DNA from 3 places in the Blastococcus goldschmidtiae genome. Region 3 is predicted to be linked to each of the others. Evidence: riboswitches for the same ligand, from Rfam matches in the RefSeq annotation. Region 3 holds a riboswitch; each other region holds the start of a gene.

Region 1 (9,315 bases), 220 kb from region 3:
CGCGTGGCGCTGCACGCGGTGGGAACGGATCCTGCCCGGTCCGGGCGACGTGGTGCCGGCAGACGCGCGCCGGGAACGACGAAGGCCCCGACCGGAGCGGTCGGGACCTTCGTCGTTCAGGAGGGCCGGAGCCCCCCGGGGATCACTTCGCCTCGGCGTCCAGGGCGTCGGAGACCCGGCGGTGGGCCGCCCAGATCTCCTCGGGCATGTCGCGGAACAGCGAGAGGTGCTGCTCGCGGTGGGCCATCTCCTGCTGCCAGCGCGGGACGTCGATCGTCAGGAGCGTCTCGAGGTCGTCCGGGCGGAGGTCGTCCATGCCCTCGAGCTGCAGCTCCTCCTTGGTCGGCACGATGCCGACCGGGGTCTGCCGGCCGGTGACCTCGCCGTTGCGCAGCTGCATGAGCCACAGCAGCGGGCGGAGGTTGTCCCGGTACCCCGGCCACAGGAAGCGGCCGTCCTCGCCCCGCTGGAACCAGTTCACGTGGGCGAAGACCGGCTGGTCCTTGGCGGCACCGATGATCTTCATCCAGTGCGCGGCGTACGCGCCCTCGGAGTAGGCCATGAACGGCCGCATCGACATCGGGTCGTAGCGCAGGACGCCCTCGGTGCCCTCGGCGGCGAAGGTCGCCTCCGCGCCCAGGGTGAGGCCGTCGTAGACGCCCTCGGCGAGGTCGGTGATCGCGCGGATCAGCGGCTCGCGGTCACGGGTGCGCCCGCCGAAGATGATCGCGTCGACCGGCACGCCCTTCGGGTTCTCGTAGTCCGGCGCGATGTTCGGGATGTTGGCCAGCGTGGTGGTGAACCGGCTGTTCGGGTGCGCCCAGGGCGCGTCCTTCTCCGCCTCGGAGCGCTCCGAGATCAGCTCGCCCTTCCAGTCGCGCCAGCCGGTGACGTCGGCCGGCGGCTGCTTGGACTTGCCCTCCCACCAGACGTCCTGCGTCTGCTCGTTGTAGGCGACGTTGGTGAAGATCGTCCCGGTGCCCTCGGCGATGGCCTCCACGGCCGTGGGGTTGGTGGCCTCGTTGGTGTCCTTGGCGACGCCGAAGGCACCGAACTCGGGGTTGATCGCGTAGACGCGACCGTCCTCCTCGTCCACCCACAGCCAGGCGATGTCGTCGCCGTAGAAGTGCACCTGGTAGCGGTCACCGAGGGCGTCGGGCGCCAGGATCATGGCCAGGTTGGTCTTGCCCGAGGCGCTCGGCATGCCACCGCAGATGTGGTACGTGCGGCCGGTCTGCTTGTCGGTGATGCCGAGCAGCAGGAACTGCTCGGAGAGGAACTTGCCCGAAGCCCAGCCGTCGTAGGTCGCCTGACGCAGGCCGTGGGCGATCTTGCCCAGCAGCGCGTTGCCGCCGTAGGACGAGCCGTAGTGCAGGATCGTGCGCTCGTCGGCGATCGTGACGAAGTAGCGCTGATCGTCGGCGGTGCCCTGGCCCAGGTTGTCCAGGTCGCCGGTGACGTGCACGCCGCGGACGAAGTAGTCCTGGTCGGCCAGATCGTTGACGTACTGCACGCCGACCCGCGCCATGCGGATCATGTGCAGCACGACGGTGCGGGTGTCGGTCAGCTCGACGCCGGTGGCGTAGGGCTGCAGGGGAGACCCGGGCGGCGCCATCACGTAGGGGACGACGTACATCGTCTTGCCCGCGGACTTGCCGGCCATCCGCTCCTCGAGCATCGGCCGCATCTCCGAGGCCGGGCGCCAGTTGTTGTACTCGCCCTTGTCCTCGGGGTCGTTCGTCGCGACGACGGTGCGCTCCTCGGAGCGCGCCGTGTCCTTCGGGTGGCTGCGGGAGTAGTAGCGGCCCTCCCCGGCGGGCAGCAACTCGCCCGCGTCGAGCGACTCGCGGATCAGCCGCGCGTCGTCGGAGGCGTTGATGACCTCCACCCGCTCGGCGCCGGTGTGCTGTGCCCAGTGCTTCACGTAGGACCGGACGGCTTCGTTCGTCAGTCCAGCTTCGTCCAGTACCGCGTCTATGGCAGTCACGAGGATCCTCTCCATCCGCTACGACCCACCTTCTCGTCCCGGGCACGATCCAGCCACCGCGCCACTCTGCGAGGGAGTGGTGTGGACCCCTGATCGGGAAATCGTTCGGTGATGGTGTCAGGCGTGTTACCGCTGATGTACGCCGGGAGGCCTCCGGACCGCCCACGGGCATCCGGAAGAGGTACGTCCACGCTCGCAGGTGTGACGCGCGTAACCCGGGGATCGGGCCGTCGTTGTCCCGTGCGGCCTGTCCACGCCCCCTCCGGAGCTGCCCCGTGCGCCGTCTCGCCGCCGTCCTGTCGGCCCTGTTCGTCACGCTCGTGCTGGTCGCCCCACCGGCGCAGGCGCACGGCGGGAGCGGCCCGGTCCGCTACGTCGCGCTGGGCGACTCCTACAGCGCGGCGTCCGGTGTCCTGCCGCCCGACCTCACAGCCCCACCGCAGTGCCTGCGCTCGACGGCCAACTACCCGCACGTCATCGCCGCGGCCACCGGCGCCCGGCTCACCGACGTCACGTGCGGGGGAGCCGACACCGGCGACTACCTCGCCGCTCAGTACCCGGGTGTGGCGCCGCAGCTGGACGCGGTCAGCAGCGACACGCAGGTGATCACGATGACCATCGGCGGCAACGACAGCGGCGTGTTCATCGACTCGATCACCCAGTGCGGCGCAGCGGGGCTCTCCACGCTCGGCCGGGGGAGCCCGTGCCGTGACCGGTACGGCTCGTCCTTCGAGGACACCATCCGCACCACCACGTACCCGTCGCTGGTCCAGGCGCTCCGGGCGGTGCGCGCCAAGGCCCCGCGCGCCGAGGTCGCGATCCTCGGCTACCCGTCGATCCTGCCGGCCACCGGCGGGTGCTTCCCGCAGATGCCCGTCGCGGAAGGCGACGTCCCCTACCTGCGGGGCGTGCAGGCGACTCTCAACGACGCCATCCGCCGGGCGGCGAAGGCCACGGGCGTGACCTACGTGGACATGACCCGGGTGTCGGAGGGACACGACGCCTGCCAGCCGATCGGTGTCCGCTGGGTGGAGCCGGTCGTCGGAGGCACCAACCCGGTCGTCGTACACCCCAACGCCCTGGGCGAGGCCCGGATGGCGGCCCAGGCGATGAAGGCCCTGCGGCGCCTCTGACCCCCGGTTCCTCGAGCCGGCCGCTGCACCCCGGCCCCGGATCTGGCCGCCGGAGCCCGTCGCGCTGCAGGCTCCCCGGGCGGCGGGGGGGAGACCGGTTCCGGCCCTGCCGGTCGGGTGGACACGGTCCCCGGCGGGTGCCCGGCGCATGAATCGGCACGACTACCTGGTCGTTTGTCACGGATGCATAACGGTGCCTACCGTCATGCCGTCCGCCGGTCGCCACGTCCCCTCCCCGGGGAGTCCGGCGGACGCCGCTGAGTCGCCGTCGTCCACGCAGGACGCCGGCGAGCCGGGGACCCACCGCAGCACTGGGGTGAATCGCGCACCGGAGACGCATCCGTCGCGCGTAGGGCACTTCTGAGCCCGAACCCGTCAGCTAACCCGGTAAGCGGTATCGGAAGAACGGAGAGCCGCCGGATGGCGCGCCCCTGCACCGCCGCTGGACCTGCCCGCACCCACTACCGACGGCGGGTCCACCCGCACAGCTGAGCCGCGCCCCTGCTCCCCGCATGCCCGCCTGCAGGCGGGCGTGCCCGGAGCGCAGTCCCGCCGATCCCACTCGTGCAGCTCCTCACCCCGTGCCGGGGTGTCGCTGCCCCACGTCTCGGAGCACCCGCACCCATGAACGTCCGCACCACGATCTCCGGCGCCCGCCGCCGGCACTCCTCCCCGCGCCGCCGCCCAGCGGTCGGCGTGCGCACCGGCACCTACCTGGCGTCCGCCGCCGCGAGCCTCGTCCTGGCCACCGCCCTCATCGGCAGCGAGGTCGCCCCGCGCGCCGACGCGGTCGGCGCCGGTGCCGCGAGCGCCGGGCCGGCGCCCTCGGCCCCCGCCCCCTCCGGGTCGGGAAGCGTCGCCGGGCAGCTCGGGATCGGCACCACCACCGCGCCGGACGACGTGGCGGACCGGCTCGAGCCGCTCCAGGAGCTGGCGGCCAGCCGCAGCAGCCGCGAGGAGGCGGCGGCCGTCGCCGGCCTCGCGCAGGCCGCCGCCGACCAGGCCGCGCTGGACCAGCAGCGTGCCGAGGCCGACGCCGCCGCCCGGCGCGCCGCCGAGGAGGCGGCCGGGATGAAGGCGGCCGCGGCGATGGCCGCTGCCGAGGAGGCGGAGGCCGGGATGAAGGCGGCCGCGGCGATGGCCGCTGCGGAGGCGGAGGCCGGGATGGAGGCGGCCGCGGCGATGGCCGCTGCCGAGGAGGCGGAGGCCGGGATGAAGGCGGCCGCGGCGATGGCCGCTGCCGAGGAGGCGGAGGCCGAGATGAAGGCGGCCGCCGCGATGGCCGCTGCGGAGGCGGAGGCCGGGATGAAGGCGGCCGCGGCGATGGCCGCTGCGGAGGCGGAGGCCGGGATGAAGGCGGCTGCGGCCTTCGCAGCTGCCGAGGAGGCCGCCGCCGCGCGGCCGGTCGCACCTGCCGCTGCCCCGCCCGCTCCTGCTCCGGTGACGGTCGCGGCGCCTGCTCCGCGGGCGTCCGCCATGCCCACGCCTCGGGCGCCCGCCCCGCCCGCACCGCCCACGCCTCGGGCGCCCGCCCCGCCCGCACCGCCCGCGCCCCGGGCGCCCGCCCCGCTCGCGGCCGCTGTGCCGGCACCGTCGGTCGTCCCCGCAGCCGCCCCGGTTGCCGCACGCGGAGTCGCGCGGATCACCAACAACGCCGGAGCGGTCCGGCCGCAGGTGCAGGCGGCAGCGAACGCGGTGGTCAGCAACGTGCCCGGCGCCGGTTCCATCAGGCTCGGTGGCACGCGCCCCAGCGCGGCCGATCCCGGGGGGCACCCCTCCGGGCTCGCGCTGGACTACATGGTCATGTCGAACCGCGCGCTCGGGGACGCCATCACCGCCTACCACATCGCCAACTGGAACGAGCTCGGCGTGGCCTACATCATCTGGGAGCAGCGCTACCTCAGCTCACCCGGTGGCGCCTGGAAGCAGATGGCGAACCGGGGCAGCGTGACGGCCAACCACTTCGACCACGTCCACGTGAACTACCGCTGACGCCGTCCCGCCGGCCGTCGCGATGTGCGACGGCCGGCGGTGGTGGTCCGCGCCCGGACGCAGGCGCGGACAGGCGTGTCCCGCACGGACACGCCGCCGGCGATTGTCACGGATCCGTAACGGTGGGTACCGTGGCAGTGTCCGACGGTCACCACGTCCCACCAGGGGAGATCGACGGACGCCGCCGGATCGCCGTCGTCCCTCGCGGGGCGGGGGCGAGCCGCGGCCCTGCGCTCGCCCCCCGCCGCGTCCGGCTCGCCGCGGAGCCGCCGATCCCGCCGACCGCACACCCGTCGCAGCACCTCGTCGTCCCTGGTCGGACGCCGCCGCACGCACCTCCGGAGCACCCGCGCACATGCACCCCCGCACCACCGTCTCGCACCGACCGGCGCGCTCCCACCGCCGGTCGAGCTCTCACCGCCGTCCTCCGGCAGCCGTCCGCCGTCCGGGCATCTACCTGGGAGTGGCCGCCGCCGGTGCTCTCGTGGTGAACCTGGTCATCGGCGCCGGCCCCGCCGCCCAGGCGGAGGCCGTGAGCACGGAATCGGTCAGCGTGGCCCGTCAGCTTGGCCTCGAGGCCACGCCCGCTCCCGAGGACGTGACCCGCGAGCTCGAGCCGCTGGCCGAGATCGCCGCCAGCCGCAGCGCCCGTGAGGACGCCGAGGCCGCAGCACTGATGACGCAGGCCGCGGCCGATCAGGCGGTGCTCGACCAGCGGCGCGTCGAGGCGGAGGCCGCGGCCGCGGCCGCGGCCGCGGCCCAGGCGCAGGTGGAGGCCGAGGCCGAGGCCGAGGCCGCCGCACGCCGGGCCGCCGAGGAGGCGGCCGCCGCACGCCGGGCCGCCGAGGAGGCGGCCGCCGCCGAGCGTGCCGCCGAGCGTGCCGCCGAGCAGCCGACGGCTGCCGCGCGGCCCGCCCCGAAGGCACCGGCCGCCGCCGTGGCTCAGGCCGCCGGCTCGGTGGCCGCCACCGTCCGCGCCCGGATCAGGAACACCGCCGGCGCCATCAACCCCCGGGCCCAGGCGGCGGCCGACGCCGTCGTCAGCAACGTCCCGGGAGCGGGCTCCATCGCGCTCGGAGGCACGCGCGCCAGCGCCGCCGACCCCGGCGGCCACCCGTCCGGTCTCGCGGTGGACTACATGGTGATGACGAACGCGGCCCTCGGCGACGCGATCGCGGCCTACCACGTGGCCCACTGGAACGAGCTGGGCGTGGACTACGTCATCTGGCAGCAGCGGATGCTCAGCTCGCCAGGCGGTTCCTGGAAACAGATGGAGAACCGCGGCGGCGTGACGGCGAACCACTTCGACCACGTCCACGTGAACTACCGCTGACGCCTGCCGCGTCGGCGGGGGCCGACCCGCGCCGGGCGCGTCCGGCGCCGGCACTAGTGTCGACGGCCCCGGGCGACCACTGATCCACCCCGGTCACCCTGATCCCGGAACCCCACCTGGAGGAACCAGCCGTGTCCACGACCGGTCGCGGACGAGGGAGCGGCGAGGGGGAATCGCCCCTGGCGCCACCCATCCCGTCCTTCGCCTCGCTGCGCGCGCCGCGCCGCAGCCATCCGGCCATGGACGTGCTGGCGCCACCGCCGGCCGCACCGCAGCTCCCGCTCCCGCCGGTGCCGCCGCCCGTGCGAGAGCGGCCCGTGGCGCCCGCGCCCCGGCCGGCCGAGTGGCCGGACCTGCTGCGGTTGGGGGTGCGGGTGGCCTCGGTCGCCCTGCGCCTGCCGGGCGTGCTGCTGTGCGAGCCCGCGCGGCGGCTGCGGCGACTCGTGGGGGAGTAGCGCCGCAGCCGCCAGCCGCCAGCCGCCAGCCGCAGCCGCAGCCGCAGCCGCAGCGGTCAGCCGCGGACGCGGAGGAGGACCTTGCCCGCTGCGCGGCGCTCGTCGAGCTCGGTGACGGCCGCGACGACGTCCTCCAGCGGGTGCACGGTGCCCAGGACCGGGTCCAGCGCGCCGCTCTCGAGCAGCGGGTAGAGCTCCTGCCACTGCTCCTTCGGGAAGTCGCGGGCGCTGGTGGACCAGAACGCGCCCCAACCCACGCCGACGACGGAGACGTTGTTGAGCAGCAGCCGGTTGACCTTCACCGTCGGGATCTCCCCGCCGGTGAAGCCGAGCACCAGGATGCGGCCCTCGCGACCGAGGCTGCGCAGCGAGTCGGTGAACCGGTCGCCACCGACCGGGTCGACCACGACGTCGACGCCGCGCCCACCGGTCAGCTCCTTGACCGCGTCCCGGAAGCCGTCGGAGGGCACGATCTCGTCGGCGCCGGCGGCCCGGGCCACCTCGCCCTTGGCGTCGCTGGAGACGACGGCGAACACGCGGGCGCCGTAGGCCTTCGCCAGCTGGACGGCCGCCGTCCCCAGACCGCCGGCCGCGCCGTGCACCAGCACGGTCTCGCCCTCGCGGAGCTGACCGCGGCGGCGCAGCGCGAAGTGCATCGTCAGGTAGTTCATCGGCAGGGCGGCGCCGTGGGCGAAGCTCGTGCCGTCCGGCAGCGCGAACACCATGGACGGCGCCGCGGCGACCACCTCGGCGAACCCACCCAGGGACGGGAACGCCGCCACCCGCTGCCCGGCGGTGAAGCCGCTGCCCTCGGGGGCGGAGCGCACGACGCCGGCCACCTCGCTGCCCGGGATGAACGGCAGCGGCGGCTTCATCTGGTACTCGCCGCGGCTCTGCAGGACCTCCGGGTACGTGACGCCGGCAGCGTGCACCTCGATGAGGACCTTGTCCCCGGCCTCTGGCTCGGGGACGTCGACGACCTGGATGGCCCCAGGGCCGTCGAGGGTGGAGATCTGGGCGGCGCGCACGGGTCCTCCTGAGGTCGGTGTTCGGTCCACCCGAGCTTGTCAGACGGCCGTGCCCGGCCCGAGCCCCGGCCCGGGGCTCAGGCCCTGGCCGGCGTCTCCTCGGCCTCGATCGCGGCGTTCCACTCCTGCTTGGTGGTCTGCCAGCCGTCCTCGGTGTCCCCCCGCCGCCAGTAGCCGGAGATCGACGTCCACTCGGGAGCCAGGCCGTAGAGCCCGCGCAGGTGCCGGCGCAGCTCGCGGACGGCGTAGGCCTCGCCGTGCACGAACAGGTGCCCTCGGCCGGCCGGCAGCTCGGCAGCACGGACCGCGGCCACCAGTGCCTCGCCGGGTGCGGCATCCCCGCGGTGCAGCCAGCGCAGCTCGCTCCCCGGGGGCACAGCCACGTCGGTCAGCTCCTCCACGGGGCCGGCCACCTCGACGAAGGCCAGTGCCCGCGCGCCGGCGGGCAGCCCCTCGAGGGCCGCCGCGATGGCCGGCAGGGCGGACTCGTCGCCGGCGAGCAGGTGCCAGTCGGCGTCCGGCCGTGGGCGGTAGGCGCCGCCGGGGCCGAGGAACTGGATCCGGTCGCCGGGGCGGGCGGCCGCGGCCCAGGGCCCCGCCACGCCCGCGTCGCCGTGGTGCACGAAGTCGATGGTGAGCTCACCGGAGGCGGCGTCCCAGGCGCGCACGGTGTAGGTGCGGATGACCGGCCACTGCTTCGGCGGCAGCTGCCCGCGCAGCTCGTCGATGTCGTAGGGGGCCTGGTAGGACGCGCCGGCCGGCGGGAACTGCAGCTTCACGTAGTGGTCGGTGAACTCGCCGGCCGGGAAGCCGGCCAGCCCCTCGCCGCCGAGCACGACGCGGACCAGGTGCGGCGTGATGCGCGAGGTCCGCAGCACCTCGGCGACCCGGGCCGTCCGCCTGCGGGGCGGGCGGCCGTCGGGGCCACCCCGTCGTGTTTCGGTCATGCCTGCTCCTCCGGAACGGTTCCAGGGGGCGGGACGGCCGTGCTCGGCGCGAGGTCGGGTGCCCCCTCGGCCGAACCCTAGCCCGGCACGAAGCGGCGTGGTTAGGGTGCCCTCACCTAGGGACGGTGGCCTGCAGCACCGCCTCGGTCAGCGCCTGGGTGCGGAAATGGGTGAACTGCTGGTACTCCGGGTCGGCCACCATCCGGCTGAACGCCTCGCGCGAGGGGTAGCGGACCAGCAGTACTGCGTCCCACTCCTGCCCGGGCTCTGCGACCAGCGCGGTCGACCCGTCACCGGCGTAGAGCACCTCGGCGCCGTAGCGGGCGAGGAAGGTCGTCCGCAGCGCCGAGGAGTACTTCTCGTAGGTCTCCCTGCCCCCGTCCGCGTAGCGCAGCAGGTTGAGCATCACGACGGGTCCGCCCGGGTCGTCCTGCAGGTAG
Region 2 (9,315 bases), 270 kb from region 3:
GGACTTCGACGCCACCGGCAAGCGGATCGTCGTCATCGGCAGCGGCGCCACGGCCGTGACCCTGGTGCCCAACCTGGCCGACGACGCCGCGCACGTGACGATGCTGCAGCGCACGCCGAGCTACATCATGTCGCTGCCCGGCACCGACCCGCTGGCCGAGCTCCTGCGCCGCAGGCTGCCGGCGAAGGTCGCCTATCCGATCGTGCGGTGGAAGAACGTGCTGACCACCACCGCGCTGTTCCAGGCCAGCCGGCGCTGGCCCGACGGCGTCCGGAAGCTGATCCGCCGGCTCACCGAGAAGCAGCTGCCCGCCGGCGTCGACGTCGACACGCACTTCAACCCGCCCTACGACCCGTGGGACCAGCGGCTGTGCCTCGTCCCGGACGGCGACCTGTTCCGCACCCTGCGCGAGGGCGCGGCCTCGATGGTCACCGGCCGCATCGCGACCTTCACCGAGACCGGCATCGAGCTGGAATCCGGCGAGCACCTCGACGCCGACGTGATCGTCAGCGCGACAGGCCTGAACCTGCTGGCCATGGGCGGGATGACGCTCAGCCTCGACGGCACGCCCGTCGACGTCTCCGAGACCGTCTCCTACAAGGGGATGATGCTCTCCGGCGTCCCGAACTTCTCGATGGTCATCGGCTACACGAACGCCTCGTGGACGCTCAAGGCCGACCTGATCAACCGCTACGTGTGCCGGCTGCTGCAGCACATGGACGCGCGCGGGCTCGCCGTCTCCACGCCGGTCGCGCCGCCCGAGGGCGCCGACCTGCCCTTCCTCGACCTGGCCGCCGGCTACGTGCAGCGCAGCCTGGCCCAGCTGCCCAAGCAGGGCAGCCGCACGCCGTGGAAGCTGCACCAGAACTACATCCGGGACGTCCGGATGATGCGCCGGGGTCCGCTCGAGGACGAGGGCATCACCTTCAGCGCCGCGCCGACCCGCGCCGAGCGGGTGGCCGCCTGATGCGCGCCTACGAGTTCGCCGGCGGCACCGCCGTCGTCACCGGCGCCGCCAGCGGCATCGGCGAGGCGCTCGCCGTCCAGCTCGCCGACCGGGGGAGCGCCCTGGTGCTGGTCGACCGGGACGGCGACCGGCTGACGGGTGTCGCCGACCGCATCCGCGAAGCTCATCCTCAGCTCGAGGTCGACACCTACGTCGTCGACCTCGCCGACGACGCGGCCACCGACGCCCTGGGGACCGCGCTGGAGACCGCCCACCCGGGGACGACGCTGCTGGTGAACAACGCCGGCGTCGCCCTGGGTGGCCGCTTCGACCAGGTCACCCTCGAGGAGTTCGACTGGGTGCTGGCGATCAACTTCCGTGCCGTGGTGCGGCTGACCGCGGCGCTGCTGCCCACGCTCAAGGCGCATCCCGGTGCGCACCTGGTCAACGTCTCCAGCATCTTCGGCATCTTCGCCCCGCCCGGCCAGGCCGCCTACGCCGCCAGCAAGTTCGCCGTGCGCGGCTTCAGCGAGTCGCTGCGGCACGAGCTCGCCGACGACGAGGTGGGCGTCACCGTGGTCCACCCGGGCGGCATCCGGACGCGGATCGCCGAGAGCGCGCGCCTGGGTTCCGGGGTGGATCCCGCCGAGGTGGCGGAGGGCCGTGCGCAGATGGCCCGGCTGCTGCGCATCCCACCGGAGAAGGCGGCAGCCCAGATCGTGGCCGCCATCGAGAAGCGCCGTCCCCGGCTGCTCATCGGCCTCAGCGCGCGGGTGCCCGACGCGCTCGTGCGGCTGCGGCCGGGCAGCTACTGGCGGCTGGTCGCCCGGGGCATCGCCGCCCGGGGCTCCTCCGGCCAGAGCTCCTCCGGCCAGAGCTCCTCCGGCCAGAGCTCCTCCGACATGGGCGGGACGGCCGCGCGAGACTGACCGGGTGACCGTGCCCGCCCAGTTCATCCGCGCCCACACCCGTCCGGTCCGGCCCTCGCTGGTGCCCGAGGTGCAGCTGCTGGTCGCCGCCGACGTCGTCGCGCTGTGGGAGGCGATGGCCGTCGAGCAGGGCCGGACCGCGCAGGAGCCGCCGTTCTGGGCTGCGGCCTGGCCCGGTGGGCAGGCGCTGGCCCGCTACGTGCTCGACCACCCGGAGCTCGTCGCGGGCCGGTCGGTGCTGGACCTGGGCGCCGGCAGCGGGCTGGTCGCCGTCGCGGCGGTCATGGCCGGCGCGACGCGGGTCGTGGCCAGCGAGATCGACCCCTTCGGGCTGGCCGCCATCCCGGAGAACGCGGCGCTCAACGGCGTGGCCGGGATCGAGCCGGTGGGCGATCTGCTGGGAGAGGGGCCGCCGTCGGTCGACGTCGTCCTGGCCGGTGACGTCTGCTACGACCGGATCATGACCGACCGGGTGCTGCCGTTCCTGGACGCCGTTCGGGCCACCGGCGCCGAGGTGCTGATCGGTGACCCCGGACGGCCGTACCTGCCGCACCACCGGCTGGTCGAGGCGGCCGTCCACGACGTCGTCGACACCGAAGGCGGGCCCGCGCGCGTCCGCCGGACGACGGTGTGGCGGCTGCCGTGAGCCCTCCCGGCCGCGCGGACGGGAGATGCGTCACGCCAAGAAATACGGTCACGGCGTTGTCACGAACCGATAACAGCCGTTACGTTGGCCCGGTCCGGCCGGCGGCTCCCTCACCCGAGGGTTCCGCGCCGGGCGCCGCCGAATCGTCCCGAGGGGCGAGCCGGGGACCCACCGAAGTACTGGGGTGAATCCCGGCCCCGGACCTCCAGTCCGGGGTGGGGTAGGGCTGCTTCCCGCCCGAACCCGTCAGCTAACCCGGTAGGCGGCTCACGGAAGAACTGGACAGCCGCAGGCTCTCGCCGCCCCTGGAGGGCGGCTGCTCTGCTGCGCCCTGACCCCCGGAGCAGAACCTCCTCATGAACCTCCGCACCACGGTGAACGCACGTCTCCGCAACCGCCCGCCCCTCGGTGCGCGCCGGTCCGCCGCCCTCGTCGGCGTGGCCACCGCCGGCGCCGTCATGGTCGGCGTCCTCTCGGCCGGTGAGCCCGAGGCGCAGGCCGTCGCGCAGACCGAGTCGATGAGCGTCGCCCAGCAGCTCGGCATCACGGCGGAGTCGGCGCCCGCCCTGGACACCGACGTCGTCGCACCGCTGGAGAAGCTGGCCGCCAGCCGGAGCGCGCGGGACGCCGAGCAGACAGCCGCTGCACTGAACCAGATGGCCGCCGAGCAGGCCGAGCACGACCGCCGCGCGGCCGAGGAGGCCGCCCGGCTCGCGGCCGAGGAGGCGGCCCGGGTGGAGGCTGCCCGCGCCGCGGAGGCAGCCCGGGCCGCGGAGGCAGCCCGGGCCGCGGAGGCAGCCCGGGCCGCGGAGGCAGCCCGCGCCGCGGAGGCAGCCCGGGCCGCGGAGGCAGCCCGCGCCGCGGAGGCAGCCCGGGCCGCGGAGGCAGCCCGCGCCGCCCGCGCGGCCGCCCCGGCGCCCCGCGCGGCCGCCCCGGCGCCCCGCGCGGCCGCGCGTCCGGCGGCACCCGCCGCGCCGTCGGGCTCCTACCAGAGCTACGCCCTGCAGAAGCTCGGCGGCAACAGCTCCCAGTTCTCCTGCCTGGAGAAGCTCTGGGGCAAGGAGAGCGGCTGGAACCCCAATGCGCAGAACCCGCGCAGCACCGCCTACGGGATCGCGCAGTTCCTGGACAGCACCTGGGCCGGCACCGGCATCGCGAAGACCTCCGACGGCTACCGCCAGATCGACGCCGGGCTGATCTACATCAACAACCGCTTCGGCTCGCCCTGCGGCGCCTGGTCGCACTCGCAGGCCAAGGGCTGGTACTGAGCTGAGCCCCCCCGGCCGGGATCGCGTGATCCCGGTACGTCGACGCCCCGGAGCCGCCGAGATCTCGTGATCTCGGCGGCTCCGTGCGTGCCGGGCTCAGCCGAGCAGCCCGGCCTCGGCCTTGGCGAGCAGCGCGGTGCGCACGGCGGAGTCGACGACCGCTGCGAACGCCGGGTCGGCCGCGTCCCGGGCCAGCACCGCCTCCAGCATGGCCGGGAAGGTGGCGGGGGCGACGGTCAGCACGAGGGTCCCGCCCGCGGCGAGGAAGCGCACCGCCCGCTCGCCGACCGGGACGTTCGTCACCGCGACCGCGCTGCCCAGGTCGTCGGAGATGACCGGGCCGGAGAAAGCCACCTCCCCGCGCAGCACGTCGCCGATGACCACCGGCGAGAAGGCCGCCCGGGAGGCCGGGTCGATCCGGCTGTAGGTCGCCGACGACGTCATCACCATCGGGTGCCCCTCGGTCCGGGACAGCGTCTCCGTGAACGCGGTCACCTGGTCGTCCCGGCCGTCGTGACGTCATCGACGACGTCCGCGGTGTCGTCGGTGTTCCCGCGCACCCGGCCCGGTCCCGGGAAGTGCTCGAGCGTGGAGGTGACCCCCGCCGCCGCCAGGCCGTCGACGACGGCCGTCGCGGCCGGGACGACCTCCGCACCGGGCCTGGGACGGCTCGGCCCGGGGGTGCCGGACCGTGCCGCCACCGCCGGGCGCGCCGGCCCCGCTCGCCCCGGGGCGCACACCGGCATAGCGTCCGGTCATGACCGAGGAACGACCAGGACCCGAACGGGGCATGCCACCGGGCGGCCTCGTGGGCCGGTCCGTCGAGGAGTTCGTGCAGCAGCTCCGGGGCTTCACCGACCGGGCCCGGACCGTCGCCGGGTCCATGCCCACCAAGCTGTCCATCCCCGCGCTGCCGAGCCCGCCGGGGGCCATGTCGGCCGCCCAGCTGCGGGCGGTCGCGGACATGGTCGCCGCACAGCGGGCCGGGATCGCCGGCATGCGCGCCCAGCTGGATGCCTTCGACCAGCAGCTCGCGGTCTTCGAGCGGATCCTCGAGCCGCTGGTCGAGTGGAGCGGCACCTGGGCCCGGCTCGAGGAAGCGGTGGGCGACCTGGTGCGGCGGGACGGCGGGAGCCCCGAGGAGCCGGGGCCGGACCCGGACCGCTGATCAGTCGGCGAGCAGTTCCCCGGTGGCCACGAAACGCGCGGCGACGTCGCGCACCTTGGTGTTGGTCTCCATCGACACGCGCGTCAGGGCCTGGAACGCCGCCTCCGGGGTGAGCTTGAACCGCTCCATCAGGATCCCCTTGGCCTGGTCGATGACGCCGCGGGTGTCCAGCGCCGCCTCCAGGTGCTCGGCCCGCTGGACCGCCGCCGCGTAGAGGTAGGCGTTCGACACCGGCACGACGGCGTAGGCGGCGAACCGGCTCAGCAGGTCCCAGGTCCGCTGATCGGCGGCGGTGAGCTTCCGGGCGTAGACGTTCAGCGCTCCGGACACCTGCTCGTGCACGGGCAGCGGGACGGACAGCATGCTGTCGCAGCCCGCCTCCGCCGCGATCGCGGCGAAGTCGGGCCACTGGCGGTCCTGCCGCGTGTCGGCGATCTCCGACGGGCGCCCGGTGGCGGCGGCGCTCAGGCAGGGCCCGGAGCCGAGGCGGTACTGCTCGTGGTCCAGGTCGAGGGCGAGTTCTCCGCTGGCCGCCACGGTGGTCGGCTGGGCGCCGCGCAGGACGGTCACGGATGCGATCGGCGCCTCGGGAAGGACCCGGGCCGTCAGCTCGGTGACGGTCCGGACGACGGATTCGAGGGAGTGCTCGGCGAGAGAGATGCGGCCCAGGTCGGCCAGGGCCGACTGGACGGCGACGGCGTCCGGCGCGCCGGCGTCGGGGGTGTTCACGTGCCTCCGTGCGGGTCGACCGGGCCAGCGGCCCGGTCGGTCTCGGCGGGACTCCCTGGGCGGGCTCGTCCACTGGAGGGATTCCTCCGGGCGCCGGCTGTCTGACGCGCGACCAATATACCCGGCGGCCGCCGGGCGGGGCCTTCGCCGGACGCACGTGCCGCCCCGGGGAGGCGCCCGCGGGGCCTCAGCGCCAGGTCGTGATGCGCACCGTCGTCCCGCGTGGACACGAGCGCAGCTGTACCAGGTCGCAGAGCTCGTTGACCAGGTGGAGGCCCCGCCCGCTCACCTGCTCCGGCGGCGGGACCCGCCGCCCGACGAGCGGGTCGCTGATGTGCCCCCCGTCGCTGAACTCCACGATCGCGGCCTCGTCGGTGCGCCACATCGCGACCGTGCCGCTGCCCCCGCCGTGGCGGACGGAGTTGGCGACCAGCTCCGAGGCGGCGAGCTCGAGGGCCTGCGCCTGCTCGGCGGACAGGCCGCAGGAGCGGGCGAACGTCACCACGGTGCGCCTGGTCGCGCGGGCGTCGCCGGCGCCGTAGATGCCGCGCAGGACGCCCTCGCTCGGCTGGTGCAGCGGTGTGGCGAAGGTGGCCGCCGCGGATTCGCGGGAGAAGGCGGTGCTGGGCCGGCGGTGCTCGTGGGTGGAGACGAGCGGGTGGGACTGCAGCGCGCCGGTGCGGACGGCGCGGGGCAGGTGGGTCTGGTCGTAGGGGCACAGCAGGCGCCAGGCGGGTCCGTCGTCGAAGGCGGTGTTGAGCAGCAGCTCGTGCAGCCGGCACTCGGCGTACTCCGCGTCCCGGCGGCCGGGCCAGGCCGGTTCACCGACGCCGCGCAGGCCGCGCCCGGCAGCGGTGGTCTCGTCCAGCACCGTCCGCCAGGCGCCGATGATGCGGGCCGGGTTCCCGCCCAACGCGGCCATGTCCAGCCAGCGCACCGGGGCGGCGGCGCCCACGGCGTCGCGCAGCAGCTCCAGGCGCCCCGGTGGCTCGGCGACGACCACCTGCTCGCCCCGGGTCAGCCCGTCCCGGACGAACGGCAGCACACCGGCGAGGAAGGTCTCGTCGTCGCGGTAGAACAGCGCCTCGTGCTCGAAGCCGGCCGGCGCGGTCGCGAACGCAGCCGGCGGCGTCATCCGCGCGGGTCGGTGAAGGTGACCGGTGCGACGTCGTGGAGACCGAGGATGTGCCACACCCGCTGCAGCAGGGGAGAGGCGCCGCGGACCTCGAGCGGGACGCAGCGGGCCTGCAGCTCGCCCGCCCAGCCGGCCAGCGCCCGGCACCCGGCGACGTCGATGAACTCGAGACCGCTCAGGTCGAGCAGGGCGGTGTTCCCCGCCGGCGTCCCGGCCAGCAGCGTGGCGAGCCGATCGGCGCTGAAGGTGTCGACGCTGCCGGTCAGCACGAGGCGGTCGTCGTCGAAGAACAGCCGGAAGGGACTCAGCTGGTCGGGTCCGTGCCGCAGGGGGTGGACGGCGAGCACGGCGCCGAGCGTGGCCGGCGGGAGGTCGCCGCGGTAGGCGCACATCGCCGACATCCCCGAACCGGAGGCGATGAACTCGTCGGCGGCGTGCTCCCAGCGCACCAGCTCCTCGATCAGGCCCGGGTCGGCCGCGAGCTCGGTCACCTCGGCGACCACGCGCAGGCCCCGGTAGCCGTCGTCGAGCGCCCTCCGGGTGGCCGCGTCGTAGAAGGCGCGCTGCGGGTCGGCGCCCAGGGCGCCGGCGGCGGCGGAGACCTCGGCAACCGTCATCGTCTCCAGCGCACCGCCGGCGAGCAGGGCGGCGACGTCGCCGAGGGAGCCCGACGGGTCCTCCAGCGCGGCGATGGCCCGGTCCCCGACGCACAGCAGCCGCTCACCGCGGACGAGCCCTCCGGCGAGGAACGCCCGGACGGCGTCACCGAACGGCTCGTCGTCGTCGTGGACCCAGCAGAGGTGGTCGGCGGAGTGCGCGGCCGGAGGTTCGGTCACCGATCCGTGTGCGCGCATGTACCGACCGTATGCCTCCGGGGGCCCGAGCAACAGGGGTGGTGACCCACGCCTCCGTCGCTCAGAGCGCCCGGAGGATGTCCTCCACGCGTTCGCGGGCGTCCCCGAACAGCATCCGGCTGTTGTCCCGGAAGAACAGCGGGTTCTGCACGCCGGCGTAGCCGGTGTTCATCGACCGCTTGAACACCACGACGCGCTCGGCCTCCCACACCCGGAGCACCGGCATGCCGGCGATCGGGCTGGCGGGGTCTTCGGCGGCGGACGGGTTCACCGTGTCGTTCGCGCCGATGACCAGGACGACCGAGGTGGCGGCCAGGTCGTCGTTGATCTCGTCCATCTCCAGGACGACGTCGTAGGGGACCTTCGCCTCGGCGAGCAGCACGTTCATGTGCCCCGGCAGCCGCCCGGCCACCGGGTGGATGCCGAAGCGCACGTCGACGCCGCGCTCGGTGAGCTTGCGGGTCAGCTCGGCCACCGCGCTCTGGGCCTGCGCCACGGCCATGCCGTAGCCCGGCGTGATGACCACCGACGTGGCGTCGCGCAGCAGTTCCGCGGTGTCCTCGGCGGAGATCTCGACGTGCTCGCCGTAGTCGACGTCGGAGGCGGCCGCGCTGCCCTCGTTGCCGAAACCGCCGGCGATGACCGAGATGAACGAGCGGTTCATGGCCTTGCACATGATGTAGGACAGGTACGCACCGGAGGCGCCCACCAGGGCACCGGTGATGATCAGCAGGTCGTTGCCGAGCAGGAAGCCGGCCGCGGCCGCGGCCCAGCCCGAGTAGCTGTTGAGCATCGAGACGACGACCGGCATGTCGCCGCCGCCGATCGAGGCCACCAGGTGCCAGCCCAGGGCCAGCGCGATCACGGTGAGCACGGCCAGCACCGGCAGGTTCGGCTCCACCACGAACACGACGGTCAGCGCCACGAAGGCGGCGAGAGCGCCCAGGTTCAGCCAGTTCTTGCCCGGCAGCACGAGGGGGTTGCTCTTGATGCGGGCCGAGAGCTTGAGGAACGCCACGATCGAGCCGGTGAAGGTGACCGCGCCGATGAAGACGCCGATCGCCACCTCGCCGGAGTGGATGCCCAGCAGGTCGGAGGACACCTCGGTCTGGTTGTCCGGATCGGCCTCGACCGTGAGGTAACCGTTCCAGCCGACCAGCACGGCGGCGAGGCCGACGAAGCTGTGCAGCAGGGCGATCAGCTCGGGCATGCCGGTCATCTCGACCTTGGCCGCCCGCCACAGGCCGATCGCGGCCCCGATGACGACGGCCACGACGAGCAGGACGGTCCCCGTGCCGGAGATGCCGTGGTCGAAGGCGAGCCCGATGGTGGCGACCAGCGCGATGACCATGCCGGCCATCCCGTAGGCGTTGCCGGCCTTGGCCGTCTCGTGCTTCGAGAGCCCGGCCAGGCTGAGGATGAACAGCAGCGCGGCGACGATGTAGGCCGCGGAGGCGGCGCCGGTGGCGGTCATCGGGCGGCCGGGAGGGTCGGGCGAGCGGTAGCGCTCGGGCCGCGCGAGAACATGCTCAGCATGCGGCGGGTGACGGCGAAGCCGCCGAAGACGTTGATGCTCGCGACGAGGATCGCCACGAACGCCAGCGCGGTCACCAGGGCGTCGTCGTGCCCGATCTGCAGCA
Region 3 (9,315 bases):
GCGGGTTACGTCGTCGTGGCCACCCGCTCCTGCATGACGCATGCCGACCGAGAATGCTGCACCGGCGCTGATGGAGGACGCGATGACACGACGACCGGGAACGCTGACCGCTCCTGACGGGATGGACGGCGCGACGATCGCCGCCGTCGCCGAGCGGTACGGGACACCGGTGTGGATCTACGACGCCGGGCGCATCCGCACGCAGATCAACCTACTTCGGCAGTTCGACACCATCCGTTTCGCGCAGAAGGCCTCGTCGAACCTTCACATCCTGAGGTTGATGCGGAAAGAGGCAGTCATGGTTGACGCCGTGTCGGCCGGTGAGATCGAGCGGGCGCTGGCAGCCGGGTACACCCCTGGTGGGGATGAGGATCCGATCGTCTTCACCGCAGACGTGCTCGATCGGCAAACGCTCCAGCGGGTTGCCGATCTGGGTGTCCCGGTGAACGTTGGGTCGCCGCAGATGGTCGAGCAGCTCGGAGAGATCTCCCCCGGGCATCCCGTGTGGATACGAGTCAATCCCGGCTTCGGTCACGGGCACAGTCAGAAGACGAACACCGGCGGCCCGGCGAGTAAGCACGGTATCTGGCATGAGGACCTGACCGACGTCGTGGAGTCCGTCGATCGTCACGGTCTCGACCTGATCGGCCTGCACATGCACATCGGTTCAGGGGTGGACTACGGGCACCTCGAGCGGGTGTGCGAATCGATGGTCCGAGATGCCAAGAGGATCGACCACGACATCCGCGCGATCTCCGCGGGAGGTGGCCTCACCGTCAGAGAAACAGTTGCCGATCCGATCGTGGATACGGATCGGTACTTCCGGCTCTGGGACGACGCGCGCCATGAACTGACCGCCCACCTGGGGCACCACGTGCGACTGGAGATCGAACCCGGGCGCTTTCTCGTCGCGAACTCCGGAGTGCTCGTCGCCGAGGTCCGCGCGTTCAAGCGGATGGGGTCGAACCGATTCGTCCTCTTGGACGCCGGCTTCAACGATCTCATCCGGCCTGCCCTGTATGGCAGCAGTCACGGCACCGAGGTCATCACCCGGGAGGGAGACAGGCGTGACGGGGACGTGTCGGCCACAGTGCTGGCCGGCCCCCTGTGCGAGTCAGGAGACGTCTTCACCCAGAGTCCGGACGGCGTCGTCGAGCACGCACCACTGCCGGCCGTCGTGGTCGGCGACCTCGTCGTCTTCATGAACACCGGGGCGTACGGAGCCAGCATGTCGTCGAATTACAACTCACGTCCACTTGCACCCGAGGTGCTCATCGATGGAGGCGCCGTGCGTCTGATCCGTCGACGGCAGACGATCGACGACCTCTTGGCCTTGGAGGACGTGGCCGAATGAGCCAGGTCGGATGCAGAACGCCAAAGAGCAGTGACTTGACTCTGAGAGCGGCGCGGGTATGGGGGCGACATATCATCACTGCTCACTCATAGGGGGCCCTCCGCCGGCACCCGACAGGAACCGAGAGTTTCGCGGAGCTCATGCGAATCCGCAGACCAGGGATATCCCACCGTCGGGACTGGTTCGGGCCCCAGGCTGGCGGTCGACATCGGCCGACCGACGAGCTACGCACGCGGGGGCGTGACTCGGCTGGCGTCCGCTGTCTGGACACATCAGTCGCAGTTGCGCCGGCTCCACACAGAAGACTTTGTGAGGCGGGAGTCGGTGGGTCAGTGGGTCATGTCCACCGGGGCAGCCAGGGACCACAGCCGCGGCGGCGTGCCCGAACGTCGGGCCGCCCGTAGACAGCGCCCCCTGCCCCACCGAACAGCGGGGCAGGGGACGCTTGTCGTCGGTCCGGGCTTAACGGACCACCGCGGTCAGTCGGTTACCCGGCTCACCGGAACGCCACGTGGGGGTGATCCATGTGGTTGGCCGTGGCGGATCCGCGGTCTTCCATTGCGCGCCACGCCCAACCGGTCCACGGACCGGCAATCCGCTGCCGCCAGATCACGCTCTCGACTCCGAGCCGAGCCGCGTTGTCGATCACGTACTGGGCGACGGCGTCTCCCTTGGCCCGGTCGGTGTAGACCATGAAGTCAGCCGCGCGGCCCTGGGTGGGGGTGTGCCCGGGGCGGGTGAGGACTGTCGAGATGCCGAACCGATCGGCGATCTCCTGGACGGCGGGTCGGACGTGCGGATCCCACGCCCCGTAGGCGCTCGAAGGCGCAGCCGCTGCATACGTCGGCGCGGGGGCTGGGGCCGGGGCGGGCCTGTCCGAGCCACGGCTGGCGCGCTCTGGAACGGCACGCGGCGCGGCGGCCGGGGAGGCTTGCCCGCTGAGGAGGAGGCGCTGACCGACGCGCAGGACGTTCGGGTTCGCGCCGACGACCTCCCGGTTGAGGGCGTGCAGCTGCTGCCAGGTGGTGCCGTGCCGGGCAGCGATCCTGTTGAGCGTGTCTCCCGCGCGTACGGTGTACGCGCTCGAGCCGCTGGCCGCTGACGGCGTCGAGCCGGAGCCGCCGGTGGTGAGCACCTGACCGATGCGCAGGAGGTTCGGGTTGGACCCGATCGTGTCGCGGTTGTCCGCGTAGATCGTTCGCCACGAGGTGCCGTGGCTGGCCGCGAGTCCGCCGAGGGTGTCGCCGGAGCGAACCGTGTGGTCCCCGGAGTGAGCCTGAGCGGGGGCGATCATCCCGACGGAGACGGCCGCTGCTGCCGCGACGACCACGGCGGGTCGTGCCACGGCCGCCACGACAGGGTTGCGGGTAGGGCGGCGGTGCCGCCCGACGTAGCGCTTAGACATAGGTGGTGAGCCTCTCGCCGCCTACGGAGTTAGCTGTCGGGTTCCGGCGAGAGCTGCCCGGCCGCATCACACGGCTTCACCCCAAGACCTGAAGGCCTAGTCATGCGAGGTGGGTCCCCCGCCCTGCCCGTCGTTTTCAACAGGACCGGTGTGACGGCGGGCAGGTTCGGCGGTGCCATCATCCGGGTCCACCGCTCGGCGAACCTCAGCACGGTATGCAGACTCCGGATGAGGGCAGCAACCCCCGGGTCGACTTTCCCCGCTGCGCCCGCGAGGATGAACTATGCGTCATAGGAGCCTGCACCGCGTGTGATTGTCAGCTCGGTCAACCACTGCTTGACGGCGGACTCCCAGGTGTCTTCCCTGACCGCTTCAGACGCGGAGCCGCACGACCTCGAGTTGACGCCGCAGAACGCCGCCGGTGTATCCGACGCCGATCGGGACTGCTGCAGCTTCGGTTGACGGTGGTTGGGAGTGATCATGCCGCGATAGCGGCTTGAGTGGTGAAGGCGAGTTCGAACTCGACCGGGGTGAGCTTGCCAGTGCGCGTTGCCGACGGCGGCGGTTGTAGGTGTGCTCGGTCCAGAACACGATCGCGGCGTGCAGCTCGGCGCGGGTGCGCCAGCGGCGGCGGTCCAGGACGTTCTTCTGCAGCAGCGCGTGCCATGACTCCATCGCAGCGTTGTCACCTGCCGAAGCAACTCGCCCCATCGAACCTTGCAGGCCTGCGGCGGTCAGGACCGCCTGGAATGATCTTGCTCGAAATTGCGATCCGCGGTCGCTGTGAACCACGACCACACCGCCGGGCCGACGTCGGGCCACTGCCGTGCGCAGTGCGGTGACGGCCAGCTGGGCGGTCATCCGCTCGTCGATCGCGCAGCCGACGATGCGGTTGCTGAACAGGTCCTTGACCGCGCAGCAGTACAGCTTGCCTTCCGCGGTGGGGTGCTCGGTGATGTCGGTCAGCCACACCCGGTCCGGGGCGGGCGCGGTGAAGTTCCGCTGCACGTGGTCGTCGTGCACCGCCGGGCCGGGGCTCTTGCCCGCCACCCCTTGCGCACCGTGGTCGACCAGAGCTTCTGCGCCGAGCACAGCCGCCAGATCCGCCGCTCACCGGCGACCAGGCCAACGCCGGCGACTTCGTCGGCGACGAACCGGTAGCCGAATTCCGGGTCATCGCCGTGGGCGTCGATGAGGGCGTTGGTGAGGTAGGCGTCGGCGAGGTCGCGCTGGCTGACCGGGCTGGTCTGCCACTTGTAGAAGGCTGCGTGGAGAAGCCGAGCACCCGGCAGGTCACCGCGACGGGGATCTTCTCGGCGAGCTCTTGGACCAGCGGGTACGTCATTTTGGGAGGCTGCCCCCGGGTCGTCGGTCGTCATCGGCCGATCGACAACCAATGGCAGTCGGCGGCCGGTGGCCCGGTCACACCGGTGGGCGGTCGCTGTTCGACCGCATCATCGGCGCCCGCTGTGTCGGCTCAACGATGGAGCCTCTCGGAGGCGGGAATATAAGGGTGATCAGGCACCTGGTGCTGCCGATCAGTGACCGGCAGCACCAGGTGGAGATCAGCCGCCGAGCTCTACGAGTAGTGCCTCCATCTCGGCGATCTCCTGCATCTGCGTCTCGCTGATCAGCTGCGCCAGCTCCAGCGCTTCAGTGTCCCGTCCATCCTTGAGCTCCGTCTGTGCCATCTGCACAGCACCCATGTGGTGCTCGATCATGGACTGCAGCCACATCCGGTCGAATTCGGGACCCGCGACGGGCATCTCCTCCATGTCCATGTCCATGTCGTTGGAACCGTGGTCCATGCCACCCATGCCATCGGACTCGAGCGGCTCACCCCACTCCTCGAGCCATCCGGTCAACAGATCGATCTCCGGGTCCTGCCCGGCCTCGATGCGGTTGGCCAAGTCGACGACGCGGGGATCAGTGGCTCGCTCCGCGGCGACATCTGACATGCTGAGGGCCCCCTCGTGGTGCGGGATCATGCCCTGCGCGAAGGCGACGTCAGCATCGTTGAACGTCGCTTCCTCGGTCGCAGAACTCTCCGCCCCGGGGCTGCTGCCGGCGGAGGAGCCACCGGAGCTGCCCGAGCAACCGGTCAGGATGATCGTGCCGGCGATGAGTCCGCCGGTCAGCTGGACGAGTCGTGCTGTGGTGCGGGTCATTGCAGTCTCCTGTTGGTTGCGGTGCCGGCGTGCCGTTCGACCCCTCCGACGCCTTGGTCGGCGGGGTCCAGATCGGTCGGCCTAGATCCGCAGGAGACACAGCGACGCTAGTTCCGGTGGTCGTGGAGGCCTCAACCAACCCATCGGCGGTCGTAGCCCGCGTTCGACGGCGCACCGGGCCGACGAAGCAAGGCGCCGCCCTCGACCCGTTGCCCGAAGAGCGAGGAACCCAGCCAGAAAGACCGCGAGACACAGGGACCACGCGTGGTTGGCGAGGTCATGATCCGGTGCATCACCCGGCGTCGGAATCCCGGCTACTGCCGCCAAACGCTGGATGGGGGCGGCCACGGAGGAACCGCTGAGCGAAGACTCCGGGCTGAACGCGGCCGATGCTGCGGATGGGTGACCGATGCCGTTATCGGCGTGCGCCGAGGCGCTACCGCCGACCCCCGGTTCGGCGAAGACGTGCTGGGCGCCGTGCATCGACAGGACACCGGCGAACAACCACAGGATCCACAGCTTTCGCATTGGCACGACCACCCCCTTCACGAACCGATCTCAGGGTACTGGTCCACGTAGTAGTAAGCCGCCAAGACAAACCGACGGCGCCTGGGTCTCCCGGAGGTGGTCATCCAGAGAGTCCGCGACGTTTGGCGGGACGACCTGCCGACGGAGGGGATGACCCCGACCCTGATGCGGGTCGCCCAGAGGTGCTCACCGGCTGAGTAGCCCTGTGTCAAGCCGCCGCTGCGGCGTCCTGGTTGAGGTAGCGGTTGAGGGCGCCGTGGCGGGCCGGATCGTAGGGAACTGAGTCCTGCCAGCAGCGCCATATGACGGCGGTCCAGGCGCGGGCCAGCACTCGAACGGCGTGTGGGTGGCGCATGCCGCGGGCTCGGGCGCGGGTGTAGATGTCGGCGGCCCAGGGGTTGGCGTGGCGGGAGTCGTCGGCGAAGTCGGTGAGCGCCCGGCGAAGCTTGGCGTCGGCGGCGTAGCGGAACCCGACTGCGCGATGCTTGCCTGACTCGAAGGTAACCGGGCAGGCACCGGCCGCGGCAGCCAGTGCATCGGCGGTCGGATAGCGGCCGCGGGCGTCGCCGATCTCGGCCAGCAGGGCGGCGGCTCTGATCTGGCCGGCGCGGGGCAGGCTGGTGAAGATCGGCGCGTCCGGGTGCAGAGCCAGGGTCTCCTTGATCCGCCGGCTGAGGGCGGCGGCCTGGGCCTCGATGGCGTCGATGGCGGCCAGCAGCGCCAGGGTGATGTGCCGGCGGGCATCGGCCTCGATACCGGTGAGCCCGGCCGGGGCGCTGCGCAGCCGGTCGATGAAGACCGCGGCCGGGGTGCGTCCGCAGTAGCCCTCAGCGGCCAGCCAGGCGGCCATCGTCTCCTCGTCGAGGACGGCTGCCTCGGCCGCGGTGGGAAAGCGCTGCAGGAAGGCGCGGGCGATCGGGCTGTGCAGGTCGAAGAACAACCCCACTGCGCCGGGAAAGGCCAGCTCCAGGGTGTGCCGCAGCTGGTTGACCAGACCGACCCGAACCTCGACCAGGTCCTGGCGGGCACGCACCAGGGCGCGCAGGCCGGTGGTGGCGGGGGTGTCGCGGGTCAGGTCGGTGTAGCGGTGCCCGTCGGTGCGCATCGTGTCGGCCAGCAGATAGGCGTCGAACCGGTCGTCCTTGCCCGCGCCCCGGTAACGAGAGCGCAGGTTCTTCACCTGCCGCGGCGGCACCACCGCCACCGGCAGGCCGGCGTCGAGCAGCGCCTCCACGACCGGCCCGTCGGGGCGTTCGATGCCGACTCGAACCACGTACAGCTCGGTCAGGCGGGTGACCAGTCGAGCCAGCCCGGCGCGGCTATGCGCGACCGTGTGGCGCCACAACACCGCGCCGGCGGCATCGACGACGCAGACCGCATGGTCGGCACTGGCCCAGTCGATGCCGGCGAACACCGGCCCTGCCGGACGGGCCGCGACGGTGGGATCGTTCATGTGTGCCTCCTGGCTGTTGCAGCAGCGGGGAAGCACCCGGTGGTCTCGGGACGTGCACGCCGGTCGCTCACTGATCGGCGCTCGAGGCGCTCAGCCCTGTCGCCAGTCGGCACGTCCCGGGCCACCGGATCCCCTGCAGAACTCAGCCTGGCTGTGACCTCCAGCAAGCCCAGCGGGCAGTGATCCGGTGGGGACCCGGGGTGCGCCAGCGACCCTCTCAGTCAGTCACCGGCTCGTCGAGGGTCCTCCAGTGAGTCGCAGCGTCGTCCAGCGGCGCCCCTTCATGGAGTTCAGGTCGGTACAGTACTGGGAGCACTATCGGGTTCCGAGCTCACCACAGTTGCGCGCGACCGTGACGACGCACTCCCACGGTCGGCTACTACCAGACGTAATAATCTTCACCCCGTGTACACGGGGGATGTACCGATGCTCGCGGCCATGGCGCTGGTCCTGCTGGTCGCTCTGCTCATGCGACTGGTCCGCAGGCGACACCTCGGGAAGGCGCGCCGCTCCAGCCGGATGCCGGGGCAGCTACCTGTCCGGGTGACGGGGTGACCCCACTCCCCCGGCGGGTTTCGGTGCGTGTCCTTGCCGCGGTGGCGGTCCTGCTCATCGGCACAGCGGTTGCCGTATCGGTCCAGCTGCCGAACGTCGAGGGTATGCGCGCCTGGCTGGCTGAGGGCGGCTGGGTGAGGTGGGCCATGGTGGTCCTCGGGGTCGCCGTCGCATTGTTGACCCCCATCTCCCGGACGGCGCTGTCCGTCCTGGTCGGTGCCGTTGCTGGCTTCCCTGCGGGGCTGGCGGTGGCCATGGGCGGCGGAATGCTCGGTGGTCTGGCCGGTTTCGTCCTGAGCCGGTGGCTGGGCCGTGACGCTGTGGTGCGCTTGGCCGGCGCGCGTCTGGCTCGGCTGGACCGGGTGATGAGCCAACGAGGCTTCGTCTCGGTACTCGTTGCGCGAGCCATGCCAGTGGCCCCGTTCGTCTTCGTCAGCTACGCGGCCGGCTTGAGCGGCGTCCGGCTCGTCCCCTACCTGTTGGGGACCGCAGTCGGGCTCGTGCCGTGGTCGGTGCTGTACGTCGGCGTCGGCGCCTCCGTGGCGAGCATCGACTCGTGGACGCATCTGGTCCCGCCGATCCTGACCGTCAGCGCCGTCCTGTCAGTCGCGGTTCTGGCGGGCGACGTCTGGCGACGGAAGCGGCGACGGGGTAACCAGCCGAGCACCGTCCCGGGCTCGACCATTGCTCCGCCACGGCTGACTCAGCGACGCACGTCCGGCGTTCAAGAGGAGCACGGGCTGCTGACAGCAGACCGGCGAGAGATCTGATCGCACGAAATCGGGGGCCCACGGACGCGTTGCATCCATGAGCCCCCCGCTCGGCCCCTGGTGCGCCCACCTGCACACGCGCCGATCGCTCAACATCCTCCGCCGAGAGAGACGCCGCGCGCCGCCAACCAGGGGATCGGGTTGCCTCGGTCAGCGTTGAGCCCGCCGGTGCGCACCTCGAAGTGCAGGTGCGGGCCAGTCGACTGGCCGGTGTTGCCGACCTCGGCGATCTGCTGGCCGACCGATACCTGTTGACCGGCCTGGACGAAGTAGTCGTTGATGTGCCCGTAGACAGTGATCGAGCCGTCGGGATGCTGGACGTATACGGCCAGCCCGAAGCCGCTGGCCGGACCGGCTTGGAGGACCCGCCCGGCCTCGGGCGCATAGATCGGCGTGCCGATGCGCGCGGCAATGTCGACGCCGTAGTGCATGGTTCCCCAGCGAGAGCCGTAGCAGGAGGTCACGCGACCAGTGGTGGGAGCCACTGCGCGACCGCTGGCAGCCGCCGCCGCTGTGGCGGCAGCCTGTGCGTCTCTCTGCGCGTTCTCCGTGTTGATCCGATCCGCCCACGCGGCCCGCCCGTCCGCGGCGCCCTCGAGCTCGAGCAGCGCGATCTCGGCCTGCTGCAGCCGGCCCTGCAGGGCAGTTCGCTCAGAGGTGACGCTGTCGTAGGCATCCTTGGCTTCGACCAGTCGCGCCTGCGCAGCGGCCTCGAGCTCAGCCGCGCCGGCCGCCGCCTGGTCGCGCTCTGAAAGGGCCATCTGCGCAACACGTCCGGCCTCGGCCTTCTCCCGCTCCAGCGCACGGAACTCGGTGAGCTCGGCCGCGCGATCGTCGGTCAGCATTTCCAGTGTGGAGGCTCGCTGCAGGAACTCCGCCGGGCCGTCCGAGTCCAGCAAGGCCGCCGCGGTCTCCAGGGAATCGCTTCCCATGTAGCTCTCCCGGCCCAGACGGGCGACTCCGGCCCGCGCCTGCTCCACCGCCGCCGTAGCGGTCTGGAGGTCCACCTCCGCAGCCGATGCCGCGGCCTGCGCGGCGGCGAGCTCCTCCTGTGCCCGCCGAGAGGCGTCCGCGGCCGCCTC

The links. A riboswitch is a leader RNA that binds a small molecule or an ion and turns the genes downstream of it on or off. The one in region 3 is predicted to bind cyclic di-AMP.
Region 1: linked by a shared signal. The riboswitch ahead of RM425_RS05705 (hypothetical protein) and the one ahead of RM425_RS06770 (LysM peptidoglycan-binding domain-containing protein) in region 3 are both predicted to bind cyclic di-AMP.
Region 2: linked by a shared signal. The riboswitch ahead of RM425_RS05470 (aggregation-promoting factor C-terminal-like domain-containing protein) and the one ahead of RM425_RS06770 (LysM peptidoglycan-binding domain-containing protein) in region 3 are both predicted to bind cyclic di-AMP.

The regions. Positions count from the first base shown of each region.
Region 1 is NZ_JAVREI010000002.1:198,813-208,127, forward strand. Features, by position in the region: gene RM425_RS05695 (phosphoenolpyruvate carboxykinase (GTP)) at 143-1,987, opposite strand; gene RM425_RS05700 (SGNH/GDSL hydrolase family protein) at 2,263-3,120, shown strand; cyclic di-AMP (ydaO/yuaA leader) riboswitch at 3,366-3,529, shown strand; gene RM425_RS05705 (hypothetical protein) at 3,745-5,112, shown strand; gene RM425_RS05710 (hypothetical protein) at 5,468-6,445, shown strand; gene RM425_RS05715 (hypothetical protein) at 6,577-6,900, shown strand; gene RM425_RS05720 (NADPH:quinone oxidoreductase family protein) at 6,957-7,928, opposite strand; gene RM425_RS05725 (siderophore-interacting protein) at 8,006-8,875, opposite strand; gene RM425_RS05730 (DUF1330 domain-containing protein) at 8,988-9,315, opposite strand, start outside.
Region 2 is NZ_JAVREI010000002.1:147,495-156,809, forward strand. Features, by position in the region: gene RM425_RS05455 (flavin-containing monooxygenase) at 1-967, shown strand, start outside; gene RM425_RS05460 (SDR family NAD(P)-dependent oxidoreductase) at 967-1,875, shown strand; gene RM425_RS05465 (class I SAM-dependent methyltransferase) at 1,880-2,521, shown strand; cyclic di-AMP (ydaO/yuaA leader) riboswitch at 2,648-2,801, shown strand; gene RM425_RS05470 (aggregation-promoting factor C-terminal-like domain-containing protein) at 2,878-3,789, shown strand; gene RM425_RS05475 (glycoside hydrolase family 3 N-terminal domain-containing protein) at 3,886-4,284, opposite strand; gene RM425_RS05480 (hypothetical protein) at 4,281-4,529, opposite strand; gene RM425_RS05485 (hypothetical protein) at 4,547-4,957, shown strand; gene RM425_RS05490 (GAF and ANTAR domain-containing protein) at 4,958-5,686, opposite strand; gene RM425_RS05495 (sensor histidine kinase) at 5,874-6,821, opposite strand; gene RM425_RS05500 (MEDS domain-containing protein) at 6,818-7,675, opposite strand; gene pntB (Re/Si-specific NAD(P)(+) transhydrogenase subunit beta) at 7,737-9,149, opposite strand; gene RM425_RS05510 (Re/Si-specific NAD(P)(+) transhydrogenase subunit alpha) at 9,146-9,315, opposite strand, start outside.
Region 3 is NZ_JAVREI010000002.1:419,546-428,860, reverse strand. Features, by position in the region: gene RM425_RS06780 (FAD-dependent oxidoreductase) at 1-117, shown strand, start outside; gene lysA (diaminopimelate decarboxylase) at 41-1,354, shown strand; gene RM425_RS06770 (LysM peptidoglycan-binding domain-containing protein) at 1,851-2,684, opposite strand; cyclic di-AMP (ydaO/yuaA leader) riboswitch at 2,766-2,941, opposite strand; partial or broken gene RM425_RS06765 (IS3 family transposase) at 3,238-4,125, opposite strand; gene RM425_RS06760 (DUF305 domain-containing protein) at 4,325-4,927, opposite strand; gene RM425_RS21630 (DUF6153 family protein) at 5,009-5,455, opposite strand; gene RM425_RS06755 (IS110 family RNA-guided transposase) at 5,664-6,908, opposite strand; gene RM425_RS06750 (hypothetical protein) at 7,314-7,463, shown strand; gene RM425_RS06745 (TVP38/TMEM64 family protein) at 7,505-8,233, shown strand; gene RM425_RS06740 (M23 family metallopeptidase) at 8,323-9,315, opposite strand, start outside.